One region of the Parapedobacter sp. ISTM3 genome, then DNA from elsewhere that is predicted to be linked to it. Evidence: riboswitches for the same ligand, from Rfam matches in the RefSeq annotation. Region 1 holds a riboswitch; each other region holds the start of a gene.
The links. Region 1 has a riboswitch for S-adenosylmethionine ahead of metE (5-methyltetrahydropteroyltriglutamate--homocysteine S-methyltransferase). Riboswitches for the same ligand answer to the same signal wherever they lie in the genome.
Positions count from the first base shown of each region.

Region 2: it holds a riboswitch for S-adenosylmethionine, as region 1 does, so the genes downstream of both, JHJ32_RS17170 (O-acetylhomoserine aminocarboxypropyltransferase/cysteine synthase family protein) here and metE (5-methyltetrahydropteroyltriglutamate--homocysteine S-methyltransferase) in region 1, are expected to answer to the same signal.
Region 3: it holds a riboswitch for S-adenosylmethionine, as region 1 does, so the genes downstream of both, JHJ32_RS01000 (amidohydrolase) here and metE (5-methyltetrahydropteroyltriglutamate--homocysteine S-methyltransferase) in region 1, are expected to answer to the same signal.

Region 1 covers NZ_JAENGN010000007.1:124,939-130,479, reverse strand. The annotation lists gene trmD (tRNA (guanosine(37)-N1)-methyltransferase TrmD) at 1-488, opposite strand, end outside; gene metE (5-methyltetrahydropteroyltriglutamate--homocysteine S-methyltransferase) at 613-2,934, opposite strand; SAM riboswitch class I at 3,054-3,157, opposite strand; gene JHJ32_RS11525 (response regulator transcription factor) at 3,274-3,966, opposite strand; gene JHJ32_RS11520 (sensor histidine kinase KdpD) at 3,977-5,541, opposite strand, start outside.
Region 2 covers NZ_JAENGN010000014.1:81,982-87,522, reverse strand. The annotation lists gene JHJ32_RS17175 (homoserine dehydrogenase) at 1-1,172, opposite strand, end outside; gene JHJ32_RS17170 (O-acetylhomoserine aminocarboxypropyltransferase/cysteine synthase family protein) at 1,305-2,609, opposite strand; SAM riboswitch class I at 2,861-2,976, opposite strand; gene JHJ32_RS17165 (DUF2721 domain-containing protein) at 3,082-3,552, shown strand; gene JHJ32_RS17160 (glutamine synthetase III) at 3,576-5,541, opposite strand, start outside.
Region 3 covers NZ_JAENGN010000001.1:232,648-238,188, reverse strand. The annotation lists gene JHJ32_RS01010 (TonB-dependent receptor) at 1-747, shown strand, start outside; gene JHJ32_RS01005 (RagB/SusD family nutrient uptake outer membrane protein) at 766-2,352, shown strand; SAM riboswitch class I at 2,558-2,665, shown strand; gene JHJ32_RS01000 (amidohydrolase) at 2,811-4,253, shown strand; gene JHJ32_RS00995 (TlpA disulfide reductase family protein) at 4,260-5,255, shown strand; gene JHJ32_RS00990 (TonB-dependent receptor) at 5,365-5,541, shown strand, end outside.

The DNA of each region.
Region 1 (5,541 bases):
GTTTCATCCGATAGCACGCCCGGGAGCAGACGTACAACAGCATCAACCAAGACCGCCGCAGGCAGCTCTCCGCCGGAGAGGACATAGTCGCCGATCGAAAGTTCACGGGTCACATAGATGTCGCGTATGCGTTGGTCAATGCCCTTATAATGCCCACAAAGGATGATAAGGTTGGCTTTGGTTGACAGGTGGTTGGCGATAGTCTGGTTGAGCGTGTCGCCGTCAGGTGTCATGAAGATGATCTCATCATAGCTGCGCTGGGCTTGCAGTTGCTCGATACAAGCGGCAAAAGGGGCCACTTGCATCACCATGCCGCTGCCGCCCCCGTACGGGTAGTCGTCCACGCTTTTATGCTTATTATCGGCGTAATCGCGCAGGTTGTGCACAACGATTTCGCAAAGTCCCTTTTTTTGCGCACGCTGTAAGATGGAATGTGCAAAAGGACTATCCAACAGCTGGGGTAGCACCGTAATAATGTCAAACCGCATACGGGCAAAGATAGTGTTTTTTGGTGATGGGTCGGCCATGGCCGATGGCCTTTAGGGGGGTTAAAAAAGTCCGGCTGCCGCTATTGGCAGCCGGAGTCAGCGAAAATTTGTCGCGTAAAGGCACTTACACCGTTTCTGTTACGCCGCGCAACGTTTTGGCCGCTTCTACCATGGCTTCCAAAGCCGCCTTGGTTTCAGGCCAGGCACGGGTCTTTAGGCCGCAGTCCGGATTAACCCATAGTTGCTCCGCAGGAATGACGGCCTTTGCTTTTTCAAGCAGGGCTACGATCTCCTCCTTGCTCGGTACACGAGGTGAATGGATGTCATAAACGCCGGGGCCAATGTCATTCGGGTAATTGAAGTCAGCAAAGGCATCCAACAATTCCATTTGTGAGCGGGACGTTTCGATGGTGATGACATCAGCATCCATCGCCGCGATGTGCTCAATGATGTCATTAAACTCTGAATAGCACATATGCGTATGGATTTGCGTGTCGTCTTCCACATTGGATGAGGAGACGCGAAACGCACGTACCGCCCAGTCAAGGTATCCTTTATGGTCGGCCTTACGCAGCGGGAGTCCTTCGCGGATGGCAGGCTCGTCAATTTGGATGATCTTGATGCCGGCTTTTTCCAGTGCCTGTACTTCATCCAGGATGGCGAGCGCAATCTGGTAGGTGGTCTCTGAACGCGGCTGGTCATTGCGCACGAACGACCACTGCAGGATCGTTACCGGTCCGGTGAGCATGCCCTTCACGGGGCGTTCGGTGAGCGATTGCGCATATGCAGACCAGCGCACGGTCATATCTGCGGGGCGGCTTACGTCGCCATAGATGATGGGGGGCTTCACGCAGCGTGAACCGTACGATTGCACCCACCCATTTTTGGTGAACGCATAACCGGAGAGCTGCTCGCCGAAGTACTCCACCATGTCGTTGCGTTCGAATTCGCCATGCACCAGCACATCGATATCCAATTCTTCTTGCAGACGGATGGTCCGCTCGGTTTCTTCGGCGATGAGTTTATCATATTCCTCTTGCGTGATGGCGCCCTTCTTCAGGTCGGCCCGCCACTTGCGGACGTCCCGTGTCTGTGGGAACGAGCCGATGGTGGTGGTGGCAAAGGCCGGCAGGTTGAATTTTGCGAGTTGCTTTGCTTTGCGTTCGGCGAACGGACTTGTCCGTTGTGCGTCGGCATCGGTAATGCTTTTTACACGGGCCTTCACCTCCTCGCGGTGAATCAACGTTGACGTACGCCGGCTTTGCTGTGCAGCCCTGTTGGCTTCGAAACGGGTTAATGTCGCCGCGTCAACGTTGCCAGTTGCCAGGACGGCCAAATCTTTTACCTCTGCCAGCTTTTGTTTGGCAAAGGCCAGCCAGTTTTTGACCTCCGCGGGCAACGATTGTTCATTGTCTTCTAAATCCAGGTCAAACGGAACATGCAGTAAGGAGCTTGACGGCGCTACCCAAACGCGGTCTGCACCTAATGTGTCCACGGCCTGTTTAATCTTCCGGAGAGACGCTTCGTAGTCATTTTTCCAGATATTGCGGCCATCCACCACGCCCAAAGAAAGAATAAGGTTGGCAGGCACGGCAGGTAACAGTTCGTCCAACTGTTTTTCGCCGCGTACAAGATCGACATGCAGCGCCTGCACCGGCAGGCGCAGCGCCGTTTGCGCATTTTCCTGCAGCGCCTCGAAATAAGTGGCGACCAACAGCTTGATGCCATTAGCGGCGGCCGAGAGGCGATCATAGACGGTTTGATAGAGCGCCCGGGTCTTGTCGTCGATATCCAGCGCCAAAAACGGTTCATCAAATTGTATCCACAGGGCTCCGGCTTGAGCCAGTTTGCCGAGGATTTCTTCATAAACAGGCAATAGGCGATCTATCAAATCCAAGCGGTTGAAGCCGGCTTCTTTTTCCTTGCCTAAAAGCAAGTAAGTGATAGGACCCAACAATACCGGTTTGGTGACAATACCTAACTGCTTGGCTTCGTTAAACTCGTTGACGATCTTTTCCGAAGTAAGGCGAAACTGCTGGTCTTTTACAAATTCAGGAACAATGTAATGGTAGTTGGTATCAAACCATTTGGTCATTTCCATGGCGGTCACATCCAGGCCGTCCTGCTGGAAACCGCGGGCCATGGCAAAATACAAATCGAGGTTGTATGAAGATGCTCCTGCTAACGGAAAGCCCTGGTAACGAGCAGGGATAGCGCCCACGGTCAGCGAGAGGTCCAACACCTGATCATAGAAAGAGAAATCATTTGACGGGATGAGGTCAATACCCGCATCCTGCTGGGTCTTCCAATTGCTTTCGCGTATAGCGCGTGCAGCATCCAATAGCTCTTGCTGGCCTATTTTTTTTGCCCAATAGGCTTCGTTAGCCTTCTTCAGTTCCCTTAGGGCGCCGATGCGGGGGTAACCCAAATTGTTGGTTTTTAACATGACAATGTGTATGATAACTATTTAAATATACAAATCAGCTACCGCCTCTCCTACTTCGGAATCGGCGATCCTACGTTTTTATATTGCTTTAGGGGAGAGGGCACAAGGTGAGTTGTGTCTGCTTATTTTTCCCCGATTACCCGGGGTAGAATTTAGCACCTTGTCTGGTGACAGGTTGCTAAGGCTTCACAGGGTCCATTCCCTCTGCCTTTCTCCATAAGCGGCCGCTAATATCGGCATAAAATTTGAAATGCGCAAAAAATAATTCGCAGGCGCGGCGCCCATCCATCCGTCATGCGGAAACGAGCAAACTTGTAGAAGGCGCTTATCCCAGCCTGATTAACTGACCAACAGCTTATAACCCTTGCCATGCACATTCACGATTTCCACCTTGGGATCATCGCGCAGGTATTTGCGCAGTTTGCTCAAAAAGACGTCCATGCTACGGCCATTGAAATAGTTGTCGTCGTGCCAGATTTTTAGCAGGGCTTCCTCCCGGGTAAGCACATCGTTCTTTTTGATGCAAAGTAGGCGCAACAACTCAGCCTCCTTGGTGGATAGTTTCTGCTGATAGCCATTGCTGCTGATTTGCTGGGCGACATAATCGAAGTGGTAATTCCCGATTTGGAATTTGTCCGGGAGTTCCTCCTCCCCTTGCTTTTCGCGGGATGCCCGCTTAAGCAAGGCGTTGATACGGAGCAAAAGCTCTTCCACGCGGAAGGGCTTGGTAATGTAGTCATCACCCCCCAGGCCAAATGCTTCGGTCTTGTCTTCCATCATCCCTTTTGCCGTGGCAAAGATAATGGGAATGTCCGCGTTGGCTTTCCGGATTTCTTTGCCCAAGGTAAAGCCGTCTTTACGGGGCATCATCACATCGAGGATGCAGAGGTCAAATTTCTCTTTATTGAATTGGCGAAGGGCTTCGTCGCCGTCTTTGCAGAGTGTGACGTCAAACTTTCCTTTCAGTTCCAGGTAGTCCTTTAAGATGTCGCCCAAATTGGGGTCGTCCTCTGCTAATAGAATTTTTTGCATAATAGTCTCCCTATCCTTTGAGCGGCAGCATGATTTCAAACGCAGTTCCTTTGTCCTTCTCGCTTTTTACCTGCACTTTGCCGCCAAATCGTTTTACAATGTCACTTACGTAGCTTAACCCCAAACCGAATCCTTTTACGTCGTGACGGTTTCCGGTGGGTATGCGGTAAAACTGATCGAAAATCTTGGAAAGCTGGTCACGGTTCATTCCGATGCCCTTATCGGCCACGGTAATGTGTATGTGGCTGCCGGCATTTCTTGTTTTAATGGTGATGTCGGGCTTTTCTTTGCTGTACTTAATCGCGTTATCGATCAAATTGAAAAACACGTTGGATAAATGTAATTCGTCTCCCACGACAGTAGCATCTGTTGCATCAAGATGCATGTGCACATTGGCGTCGTTTTTGAGCAATTGCAGCTCCATGCTATCCACCACGGCTTGCGCAAGGTCATTAACATCTACATCGCGAAGTTCCAATTTGAGGTTTCCTTTTTCCAGGCGCGCGATGTTAAGCACCCGTTCGATATGGTTGCCTAAGCGCACATTTTCGTCGTATATGATATTAGCGAGACGGGCAGCCCGCGTCTGATCAGATGCTATCTCGGGATCGCGCAGGGATTCGCTGGCAATCATGATGGTCGCCACGGGGGTTTTAAACTCGTGCGTCATGTTGTTGATGAAATCCGTCTTCATCTCGGAAATCTTCTTTTGGCGGAGCATGGTAAAGATGGTGTACGCAAAACAGCTGATGAGTACCAGTAAAAGCGCGACCGACGAAAACAGCATGACCGTCATGTTGCCCATCAAAATGTTGGCTTTATTGGGGAAATAGACAGAAAGCCGGCCGGATGAGCGCTCATTGTCCGCACGGAATAACTCGGTGGTATACAGGTTTTGGGACGAAAGGTCCTCCGCCGAAAAATTCGCGAACGCATACAGCGTGGTGTGGTTGTCTTTTATTTCCAGGTTGAAGGCGGATTTTATATCCCGGCTTAGCAGCTCCTTACGCAGCTCGCGTCTGATATAAGCAACGTCGATGCGCTGGCTCAACGGGCGTTTATACAGTTCGATCTCTGCGGCGAAATCCTCCATTAATTGGGGGTTTTTGCCGCTTAGTATCGCAATGGTGTCCATCAGCGTAGTGGCCTCCAGCAGTTGGAGCTGGCGCTCTTTGCGGGCTATTTCGCTTTTCAGCTTGAGATCTTGCCTGGGAGGTAAGGTTTCGATGGCGTAATTTAAAACCGTGGAGCCGTATGCAATGGGGCCTGGAATAAAATAACGCACGCTGTCATCTTTGGCTTTGAGCAACGGCACCTGCCGGATAGCATAGAGACCCACAATATTGTCATTGCGTTGGAAAGCGCCATCAACCGTGGCGTTCGTCTGAAATTTGACGCGCAAAAAGTCTTTATACCGGGAATCATTGAGATACGTCTCATAAAACTCATTGCTTTCAATAGGCAGCACCACGGGATATTGTGCAAACAGCGTCTCCTCATGCCGTTTGAAGGCGGCGTATTGCCGGGCTTGTTTTTCCCGTAGCCGCTCAATCTCGGTTTTTAGGCGCAACTGTT
Region 2 (5,541 bases), on a different contig from region 1:
TCGGCGAGAAAATACCCTTCTCTATCGATAATATCCCGATTTTTTAGGATATTGCTCAGATTAACTTTTCCTATAATATATTTAAAGTCCTGGGCATAATAGCGCTCGCTGATCGAAGTGAACTTGAGATGTTCAATAAAGCTCTCCTCTTTGTAACGTAGGTAGACTTCTATTTCCCAATCCGTGCTGTAAGCAAGCCCGTTGGCATCAATGTGTTTTTTGTACTCGTATTTATAACCATACCGCAAAGCCGCTATGTCGGATAGTACGGCGGATCCCGTTGGATGGCCGCCGGCGCCTTTGCCATAGAAAAATTGCTCATCGGCGAATGCGGCTTTAACCAGCACACCGTTGTATTCGTTCTCTACGCCATACAATATGTTGTCGCGAGGAATCAGCTTTGGCAACACATATAAAATGACAGATTTATCATTGATTTCCCGCGCTGTAGGGACCAATTTGATTTTGAAATTCTTTTCTTTGGCGAATTGGATATCGGATGCGCTAAGCTTGTCTATTCCGATATTCAAAATCGCTTCCGGGGCGATATAAAGGCCGTAAGCATGCGATGCTACAATAGCCAGCTTAAATTTTGGATCGTACCCACCGACGTCCAATGTAGGATCAGTCTCTGCAAAACCGAGGTCCTGAGCTTGTTTCAACGCCGTAGCATATGCCAGATTTTCGTTAAATATTTTAGATAAAATATAGTTGGATGAACCATTGAAGATACCCGTCACTGCATGGAGCAGTTCATTGTCATAGTACTCTTCGAGGTTCCTGATAATGGGAATGCTTCCGCATACCGCCCCTTCATATAGCAAACTTGTGCCATACTCCTGCTGGATGGCTATCAAATCAGCTAAGTGGGTTGCGATCATTTTTTTATTGGCAGAAACGACGTTTTTCCCCGACCGGAGGGCGCTGGACACGATATCGAAGGCAGCCTCCGCATCGTCGATAAGCTCTACAACAGTATTGATTTCCGGGTCGTCCAGCACGGCGTTGGCATCGGTGGTAAACAGTTCGGCGGGTAATGTGCGTTTCTTTTCAGGGTGTTTGATGACGAATCGTTTGATTGCAAGGTTGAGATTTTTGGTTTTGATGATATCGTGCAGCCCTTGCCCCACTACACCAAAACCGAAAATCCCCAAGGTAAGTTTGTTGTTCATGTTTACTGTTACGTTATTTAATGTCTGGCTCAGCTAACGTGGCAACGTGCGCTCCACTTTCAAGTTAAATGTTCTGGAATTTGTCAATATATGTAACATGCATTGTGTTTGTTTGCTGCTTAGTGATCGGGGTTACCTAATCTTATCAAATGCCTGTTGCAGATCGGCTTTGATATCGTCAATGTGTTCGATACCCACAGAAATACGGAGTAAACCAGGAAATACGCCGGCGTTCAGCTGGTCAGCTTCACTCAATTGCTGATGTGTGGTGGCTGCAGGGTGTATGATTAATGTTTTCGCATCGCCAACATTTGCCAGATGGCTTATCAATTGCAGGGCATCGATGAATGCATTGGCCTTATCCGCACCTCCTTTGATGATAAATGACAATACGCTGCCGAAACCATTTTTTAGATACTTTTGGGCGTTGTTATGGTGTGGATGATTTTTTAAGCCCGGATAGCTTACCCGCTCAACCTGTGGGTGGCTTTCAAGCCATTTGGCTACTTCAAGGGCGTTGTCTACGTGGCGTTGTACGCGTAGCGAAAGTGTTTCCAGGCCTTGTAATAACAGAAAGGCATTGAACGGCGACAGCGCGGGGCCATAATCCCGAAGCCCTTCCACACGTGCACGAATAGCAAATTGAATATTCCCGAATGGGCCGCCCACGCCGAACACGTCACTGAATACCAAGCCATGGTAGCCTTCAGACGGCTCGCTGAATTGCTTGTATTTGCCATTTCCCCAGTTGTAGTTTCCTCCATCAACAATTACGCCGCCGATGCTGTTGCCATGGCCGCCAATCCATTTAGTGGCCGACTCAACCACAACATGTGCACCATGTTCCAATGGTTTGAAAAGGTAGCCGGCTGCGCCGAATGTGTTATCTACAATGAGTGGTAAATCGTATTTTTGCGCGATACTCGAAATCCGCTCAAAGTCTGGAATGCTGTAGCTCGGATTGCCGATCGTTTCTACATAAATCGCTTTGGTATTGTCATCGATGAGCGCCTCGATATTCTCTGGAGCGTCGTCTTTTGCAAATCGTGCTTCTATGCCTAATCGTTTGAAGGATACCTTGAACTGATTGAATGTGCCACCATATAGGTTTGCGCCGCTGACAAAATTATCACCGTTTTCTAATATGTTGGTCAATGCGATGAATTGAGCGGCTTGTCCTGACGCAACAGCCAATGCGGCCACTCCGCCTTCCAACGCAGCGATGCGCTTTTCAAACACATCAGTGGTTGGGTTCATAATCCGTGTGTATATGTTGCCAAATTCTTTCAGGGCAAATAGATTCGCGCCGTGTGCCGCACTATTGAATACATACGACGTGGTTTGATAGATGGGTACCGCACGCGAACCCGTAGTGGGGTCGATTTCTTGGCCAGCGTGTACTTGCAAGGTCTCAAATTTTAGATTTTCATTAGCCATAATCTGCTGTTTTTATTTGTGGATTAATCTGATATTACAAAGGATGCATGCGCTACGGTACACCAGTATCGCTGCGGGCGCTAGCCAGCAACTTGTATACCTATTGCGTGTACGGGATTAGCAGCATGTACACATCGTTCCGCTGCACATTCGGATGGCTTGAATGACGGTAAGGGAGGCGGTCTGATGCCCAGATTCCCAATTGGCTGGATAACGATTGCTGCTTGTTGGATACATGTTCATTGTCTTTTTATTTATATGCTCCCAACAACAATGTTGGTTGGGACAGGATTTGGCACCTTTTCCGTCGCTTCAGATGGTTGCCAGTGGGTCATTGAGCCAGTCTCTCGCCACTTCTTTATAAACCAAGACCTTTTGAAGAGGAATTGATTTGTGTGTGCATGCACACATCGAGTGCAAATATAGGTTGTGCGATTTGTATGTGCAAAGTATTTTTGATTTTTTTGTACCAATGAATATTACATTTAATACAGCAGCGCTGCTATTTCCGGCAATCAGTTTAATTATGTTGGCTTACACCAATCGGTTTTTGGCGTTAGCTGCGTTGGTCCGCAGCCTGCATGCAAAATATCTTGAACACAATAAAAGCGGTGTTTTGCATGGACAGATTCAGAATCTTCGGTATCGGTTGAAGTTGATTAAGCAAATGCAGGCCATGGGTGTATTGAGCTTCGTCGCCTGCATCGTTTGCATGTACTGCATTTATATTGAAAACAACTACTTCTCAGAGCTGACCTTTGCGCTGAGCCTGCTTTTTTTTGCTATATCGCTCATTATTTCGTTGCTTGAGATTCAGGTCAGCAATAAAGCCCTGGAACTGGAGTTGAGCGATATGGAAGAAGGAGATGACAGGTCACTGGTCGACTACATCAAGAAAAAGTTTGATAAGAAAAAAAGTGGCCCTCAATCGGAGGGCCACTAAATTTAAGTTTAGAGGGAGGTAAGTTATCTTACGAAAAGGAGCTCCCGCAGTTTTGGCAATGGCCACTTGCGGTCGTCAATTATCTGCTCAAGTTTATTGATGTGATACCTGATTTTGTCAAAATAAGGTTTTACATTTTCATCATAAGCTATGGCCTTTTCGCGTGTGTCTTCCAATACATTGGCTTTTTTGCGTTCTTGGCGCATGGCCTCAGCTTCAGCAATAATGGTATTGACATGCGTGGATATACGCTCAATAAGCTCTACTTGAGCATTATAAGTATCCGCTTTTAATCCGATGTCTTTTAGCCCTTTGACATTGGTTATCAGATCATTCTGATAGTTAAAAGCGGCCGGAGCGATAAGACTGTTTACAATTTCACCATATACCCGTGCCTCAATCTGGATCTTCTTATAATAGTTTTCCAGTAAGATCTCGTGGCGAGCCTTGCTCTCCCGCTTACTTAGTACGCCAAGTTTTTCAAAAAGTTCGAGTGATTTCTCGCTAACGTAAACGTCCAGTGCTTTTGGCGTCGTCTTAATGTTGGAAAGGCCCCGCTTATGCGCTTCTTCTTCCCATTCTTTGCTGTATCCGTTGCCTTCGAAACGAATAGCTTTGGATTCTTTGATGTATTTGCGTACAACGTTAAGCAGCGCCAAATCTTTCTTCGTGCCTTTTTTGATTTGCTTGTCAACTTCCGACTTGAATTCGATTAATTGGTTTGCTACGATAGCACTGAGGACGGTCATCGGGCTGGCACTGTTTGCCGACGAACCGACTGCCCTGAACTCAAATTTGTTTCCCGTAAACGCAAATGGCGACGTTCGATTCCGATCGGTATTGTCTAATTGCAGCTCAGGAATTTTGGGAATACCATGCCAAAGTAACGTTTCGTTTTTGACTTTCTTTGCTACCCTTGCGGTTTCTACTTCGTCAAGCACAGCATTTAGTTGGCTGCCAAGGAAGATGGAAATAATGGCAGGTGGGGCCTCGTTAGCACCCAAGCGATGGTCATTGGCGGCACTTGCGATGGATGCGCGCAGGAGGTCTGCATTGTCATGTACCGCTTTGATGACATTGACGAAAAACGAAAGGAACATCAAATTGTTTTTCGGTGTCTTGCCGGGAGAAAGCAGGTTTACCCCAGTGTTGGTAATCATTGACCAGTTGTTGTGCTTGCCTGAGCCGTTGATGTCGGCATAAGGTTTTTCGTGGATCAACACCTTGAATTTATGCCGTAGGGCTACTTGCTCCATGACATTGAGTAATAGCTGGTTGTGATCAATAGCTAGGTTGATTTCCTCAAACATCGGTGCACATTCAAACTGTGAAGGGGCTACTTCGTTGTGCCGGGTCTTCAGCGGAATACCCAATTTGAGTGCTTCTTGCTCCAGATCCACCATGAAGGCCAATACCCGCTCAGGAATGGCACCGAAGTAATGATCCTCCAATTGCTGACCTTTAGCAGACATATGGCCAAACAACGTGCGCCCAGTAAGTTGTAAGTCGGGTCGGGCATTGAACAACGCCAAATCTACGAGAAAATACTCTTGCTCTACCCCTAAGGAGGCATTGACTTTGGTTATGGACTTATCGAAGAAATTGGCAACGTCCACCGCCGCCTTATCCAAAGCATTGACTGCTTTTAATAACGGTGCCTTGTAATCCAAGGCCTCACCGGTATACGATACGAAGATGGTAGGAATGCAAAGTGTTTTGCCGCCCCCAGTTTCATAAATAAATGCGGGAGAAGAGGGATCCCAGCCTGTATAGCCCCTTGCCTCGAATGTATTACGAATACCACCGCTTGGAAAACTGGAAGCATCTGGTTCTTGTTGTACCAAAGCACTTGCTGTAAATTTGTCGATAGCCGAACCATCCGGAAGCGGTTCGAAAAACGCATCATGTTTTTCGGCAGTTGCGCCCGTAAGTGGCTGGAACCAATGGGTATAATGTGTTACACCATTGCTGATAGCCCAGCTTTTCATT
Region 3 (5,541 bases), on a different contig from region 1:
AGAACTGAAGTCGGACGCTCTATCGCTGAATTTTTCGGCTACGAATATTATGGGGTGAATCCGGCAAACGGCTACCCTGTTTTCGTCCAATATTTAGATGGAGTTCGGACGTTGGCCCAAATCCACCCTCAAGATGGATCATGGTCGATATTCCATCCAAACGACCCATCGAACACCTCTCAAACAACGCGCGCCTTAAATGCAGTTGAAGACAAAATCTTTTTAGGCCAGTCAAACCCAACTTGGTATGGTGGATTCAACAATACCCTCAACTACAAAAACTTTGACTTTAGCTTATTCCTGACATTTGCTGGTGGGCACAAGGTCTACAACCTCACCCGTCAATCGACCCTCACCACCCAATCTTACGCAAACAACAGCCGGGAAATGCTCAATGCATGGACACCTGAAAATCCAAACACAGATGTTCCGATCCTGTGGGCCGGACAGACCAACCGCCTTAATCAAGCCGGCCATTTGAACAGCCGCTTCCTTGAAGATGGAAAGTATTTGCGTTTCCAGAACATCTCCTTGGGGTACCGATTGCCCCAAGCGCTGCTAAGTCGGATCAACGTAAACAACGCCCGGATCTATGCCTCGGTACAGAACGCCTTTGTCATCACGGGATATTCAGGTATCGACCCGGAAATTGCAAACAGCGTCACAACAAACAGAGCGCCCAGCCTGGACGACAACGTAAACCCAGTCCCCAGAACATTCACGTTTGGCATCAACTTGAGTTTATAATCAAAAATCTGACACGAAATGAAAAGGATAAACAAGACATTAATACTATTGAGCGGATTGGTCTTTGCCACATCTTCCTGCAAGGATAGTTTTACGGAATTAGGCCCCTATAATCGACTATCCGAAGCAGCAATATTTGACACACCTGAAAACGTCGAATTGGCAGCAAACGGAGTATACAGCCAAGCAGCCATTGGCACCTATAACGGTGGCGCCGGACGGGGATATCCATTTGGAGCGGCATCTATCCAGCAGGCTGAGGTTCGAGGTGAAGATGTGGTGAATCTGGAGCAGTTTTACCAAATCACCTATGAGGCTACCTACTCAACGACCTCGGCAAACAACACCAACCATTGGGATCAGCTCTACAACCTTATTAACCAGGCGAACCTATTCATAGAAGGTGTGCGCGGAGCGGAATCCGCAGGAATCATCACCCCGGAAGCGGCTAATATTTATGAAGGCGAGGCTCGGTTCTTAAGAGCTTTATCACATCACGAACTGCTGTTGCACTTCAGCCTGCCTTATGCCGAGGGGGCGAATGCCGGTGCCTATGGTGTGCCCTACCGTGATTTTGGCATTAATTCCACGGAGACAGTTGAACGGGCGAGCACGGTAGACCGCGGCACGGTTGCCGGCACCTATGAAAAGATCCTTGCCGACCTTGATTATGCAGAAAGTGTGCTACCCGCAAACAGCCCCATCAACAGAGCAGGAAAGGGTGCCGCAATCGGCTTAAAAACAAGAATCAAACTGCATCTTGGCGATTGGGCAGGTGTAATTGCCGAAGGAACTAAATTGGGCACCGATGCCACCGGCGGTACGTTTACCAGCCCGATAGGTAGCTACTCGCTGACAGTAAGTCCTGACGGACCTTTCACTAATTACTCAAACAACACCGAATCCATATTCTCAATTGCTAACGGACAAAATTCAAACCCAGGCACCAATGGCTCACTCGCCCGCATGCTGGGTCCCGCAGGACCTGGTGGCCGCGGATTGGTATCAACCAGTCCTAACCTATATAATGCATCGTTTTGGGTAGCAGGTGATTTACGCCGTGAGCTGCTCCAGGTACAAGACGAGACAGGGACGTACCGTCATTTCTTTACCAAGAAATACACAGACTACACCACCCAATCCGATTGGGCTCCAATCCTTCGATATGCAGAGGTATTACTGAATGTCTCGGAAGCGTATGCCAGAACGGGCAATACGGGGCAGGCACTGTTGCTGCTCAATGCTGTCCGTGATCGCTCCGTGCCAGCCGATGCGCGTTTTACATCAGCTCCTACTGACTTAATCCAGGCGATTCTAAACGAAAGACGTATCGAATTTGCCGCAGAAGGACGCCGCTGGCCAGACATCCACCGATTGGTGCTGGACCCTGATTACAGCACCGGAGGTATTCCAGCGAAGATTAAATCGGGCGCTTGGGGCGGTGTATTTCAAAACGACGGATCGGATTACGGGGTCGGAAAACCCGCTATCGCCGCAGAGATTCCAGCCATTCCATATAGCGACTACCGCTTCCTATGGCCGATCAATAACACGGAAGTCACAACAAATCCAATTCTGGCTAATCAGCAAAACCCTAATTATTAACACCCGTTAAATAACTTCTTATGCGGGGATCATTTCGAAACCCGTTAGACCGGAGAGGCTTTAGTTATAAGGCCTCTTTTTTTGTTTTTAATAATCGCTTTACTTCTGCTGCAAGCATTGTCGCCGCAAATAAATATTTCACATAAAATCTATAAACTTAATAGTTTTTATTTTTACTTTTGCTCCGCCGAGTTCTTTTTGTTTGTGCTTATCAAGAAAGACCGAGGGAAAGGCCCTGTGACGTCTTAGCAACCTGAAGCTACATTAAGGTGCTAAATCCTGCCTTGGGCGCTGCCAAAGGTGTAGATAAGTGAAATGCTTGCTATGTACGCGATGCCAAGCATCCAATTATCTCAGCTACTTGAAGACACTTACTTGATTATCAAAACGAGGATGAGCCACGACGGGACCGGCAATGATGAAAACGTAGTTATCACAAAACTAACATAGCGACAGACATGATTAAAAAACAAACATTTATCGTACTCATACTACTTCCCTTCGCCCTATTTGGTCAAAACACGACGGATATCCCGTTAAGTTATTTAGACCGTTCGTTCCAAACTTACGACCAAATCCAAAAAGCTATCTGGTCAACCCCTGAATTGGGCTTTCTGGAAAAGGAAAGTTCAGGAATCCTCCAAAATCATCTTGAAGAACAGGGTTTTGCCGTAGAGGCCGGATTAGCGGGAATGCCCACGTCATTCATCGCCACTTATGGCAGTGGCAGTCCTGTCATCGGCATCTTAGCCGAGTTTGATGCATTGCCGGGGATATCCCAGGATACCGTACCTTACCGCAAGCCGATAACTGAAGGCGGAAACGGCCATGCCTGTGGACACAACGTATTTGGCACCGCCTCGGTAGCGGGGGCCGTCGCCATCAAGGAATGGCTGGCAAGCACCGGCCACCAGGGTACCATAAAAGTATTTGGCACCCCAGCAGAAGAAGGCGGCGGCGGGAAAGTTTATCTGGTGCGGGATGGTTTCTTCAAGGGAATCGATGTCGTATTGGATTGGCACCCTGCCACGAGAAATGCCGTGAACGTAGCTACGGGTACGGCTATCCAAATGGTTGATTATACCTTCCACGGCAAGGCGGCACACGCGGCAGCCAGTCCCGATAAAGGGCGCTCCGCGTTAGATGGCGTGGAAGCCCTTAACTACATGGTCAACCTGCTCCGCGAGCATATTCCGTCAGAGTCACGTATCCATTATGTCATTACTAACGGAGGCGAGGCACCCAACGTAGTACCCGAAGTCGCTAAGGTATCCTATTACATCCGCCATCCTAAGCGGGAGGTACTGCAAGACCTCGTCAGTTGGGTAAACGAAGCTGCCGAAGGGGCTGCCAAAGGCACCCAAACCACGGTAAGCAGCGAAATTATTGCAGGATTCTACGAGAAACTGCCTAATCGACGACTAGCGGCAATCGTGCAAAAAAATCTTGAAACAGTGGGCGGCATTCACTATGACAGCCGGGAGCGGGCTTTCGCCGAAGCTATCGTGAAAGATTTGGGCCTTAACAGCGCTGCGTTGGATGACGTTGCGAAAGTCCAGCCGCTGGAGGAAGAAAAACCGTCACAGGGAGGTGGTTCGTCAGACGTCGGTGACGTAAGCTGGAACGTACCAACCGTATCATTTGGAACCGCTACCTTCGTACCTGGAAGTGCTGGCCACAGCTGGCAGAATGTGGCGTCCGGCGGAACCACCATCGGCACCAAGTCGCTCATCAATACCGCAAAGGTCTTTGCCCTCACAGCTATAGACCTTTATACCAAGCCAACGTTGATCAATGAAGTAAAAGAAGAGTTCGAATCCCGCAGGGGTGCCAACTTCCGCTATGAGTCATTACTTGGCGACCGCGCCCCAGCACTGGATTATCGTTTAAAAAACAACTAACGAAATATGAAAACAAGAATAACATTAAGCATACTCTCAACACTTTTGCTCAGTGCTGTATATGCCCAGCAAGCCAAACCGCTACAGCTTAAGGGTACCGTAAAGGACATGCAAACCGGCACGATATACCTACAGCGGTTTGATAATAAGATTTTCCACACCATTGATTCAGCGGCACTTCAAAACGGTGCATTCAGCTTCGCCACAAGCGTGCAGTTGCCTGAACTGTACGGACTCACGCTTGAAAAAGACAAGACGCCGTTTTATATTTTCCTGGAAGAGGGGCCGATAACGGTAGCGTTCGACGGCGGTGAATCCTATCGCAATACCGTGGTGTCCGGCTCTAAATCGCATGACCGTTTTGTGGATTACAGCAGCCGCCAGCGGAATATACAAATTGCCGATTTCATCAAGGAAGACCCTGCCTCGATCACCTCCGCGTATGTTCTATACCGTTACTTTGCCTACAGGCTGAGCCCTTCAGAAATCAGGGATTATGTAAGCCAACTCGCTCCGTCACTACAGCATACCCAGTACGCAACCGTATTACTCGGGCTCGCCAATACGCTGGAAACCGTATTACCAGGTAATAAAGCCCCTGACTTTACTTCAAACGCACCGGACGGACGCACCATTCGCTTTTTTGACCACCTCGGTAAAGGGTACGTACTGCTGGATTTCTGGGCTGCATGGTGCGGCCCCTGCCGCAGGGAGAACCCCAATGTCGTGGCCGCCTACCAACGGTACAAGGATAAGGGCTTCACTGTCTTCGGCGTCTCACTCGACAAGACAAAAGAGGCCTGGCTAAAAGCAATCGAAGCCGATAAGCTTACCTGGCCGCATGTTTCCGACCTGACATTTTGGGAAAGTGAAGCTGCGGCTATTTATGGAGTACGGGCCATCCCGGCGAATTTTCTGATTGGACCAGATGGGACTATCGTCGCGCGGAATCTCCGGGGGGAAGAACTGCAGAAAAAATTACAGGAATTGCTAGGCGAATAAGCTAAAAAACGCAAAAAGGCAGCCGCAAGGAGGGACGATTATCCCTCCCTTGCGTGAGCTTTGCCCAATAAATGCGCTGACCATATTTTAATAAAAATTACAAATAAATATGAAACCATTGATTTTTATCCTATCGTGCCTGATCGGGTTAATCGTCAATCCCACGGCTGGGCTGGCCGGGCAGGAGACGGTTCAGGGACAAGTGCGCGATGCCAACACGAATGAGCCACTGGCTGGTGTCAATATCGTAGTAAAGGGTACGGAAACCACTACGACTACCAACAGT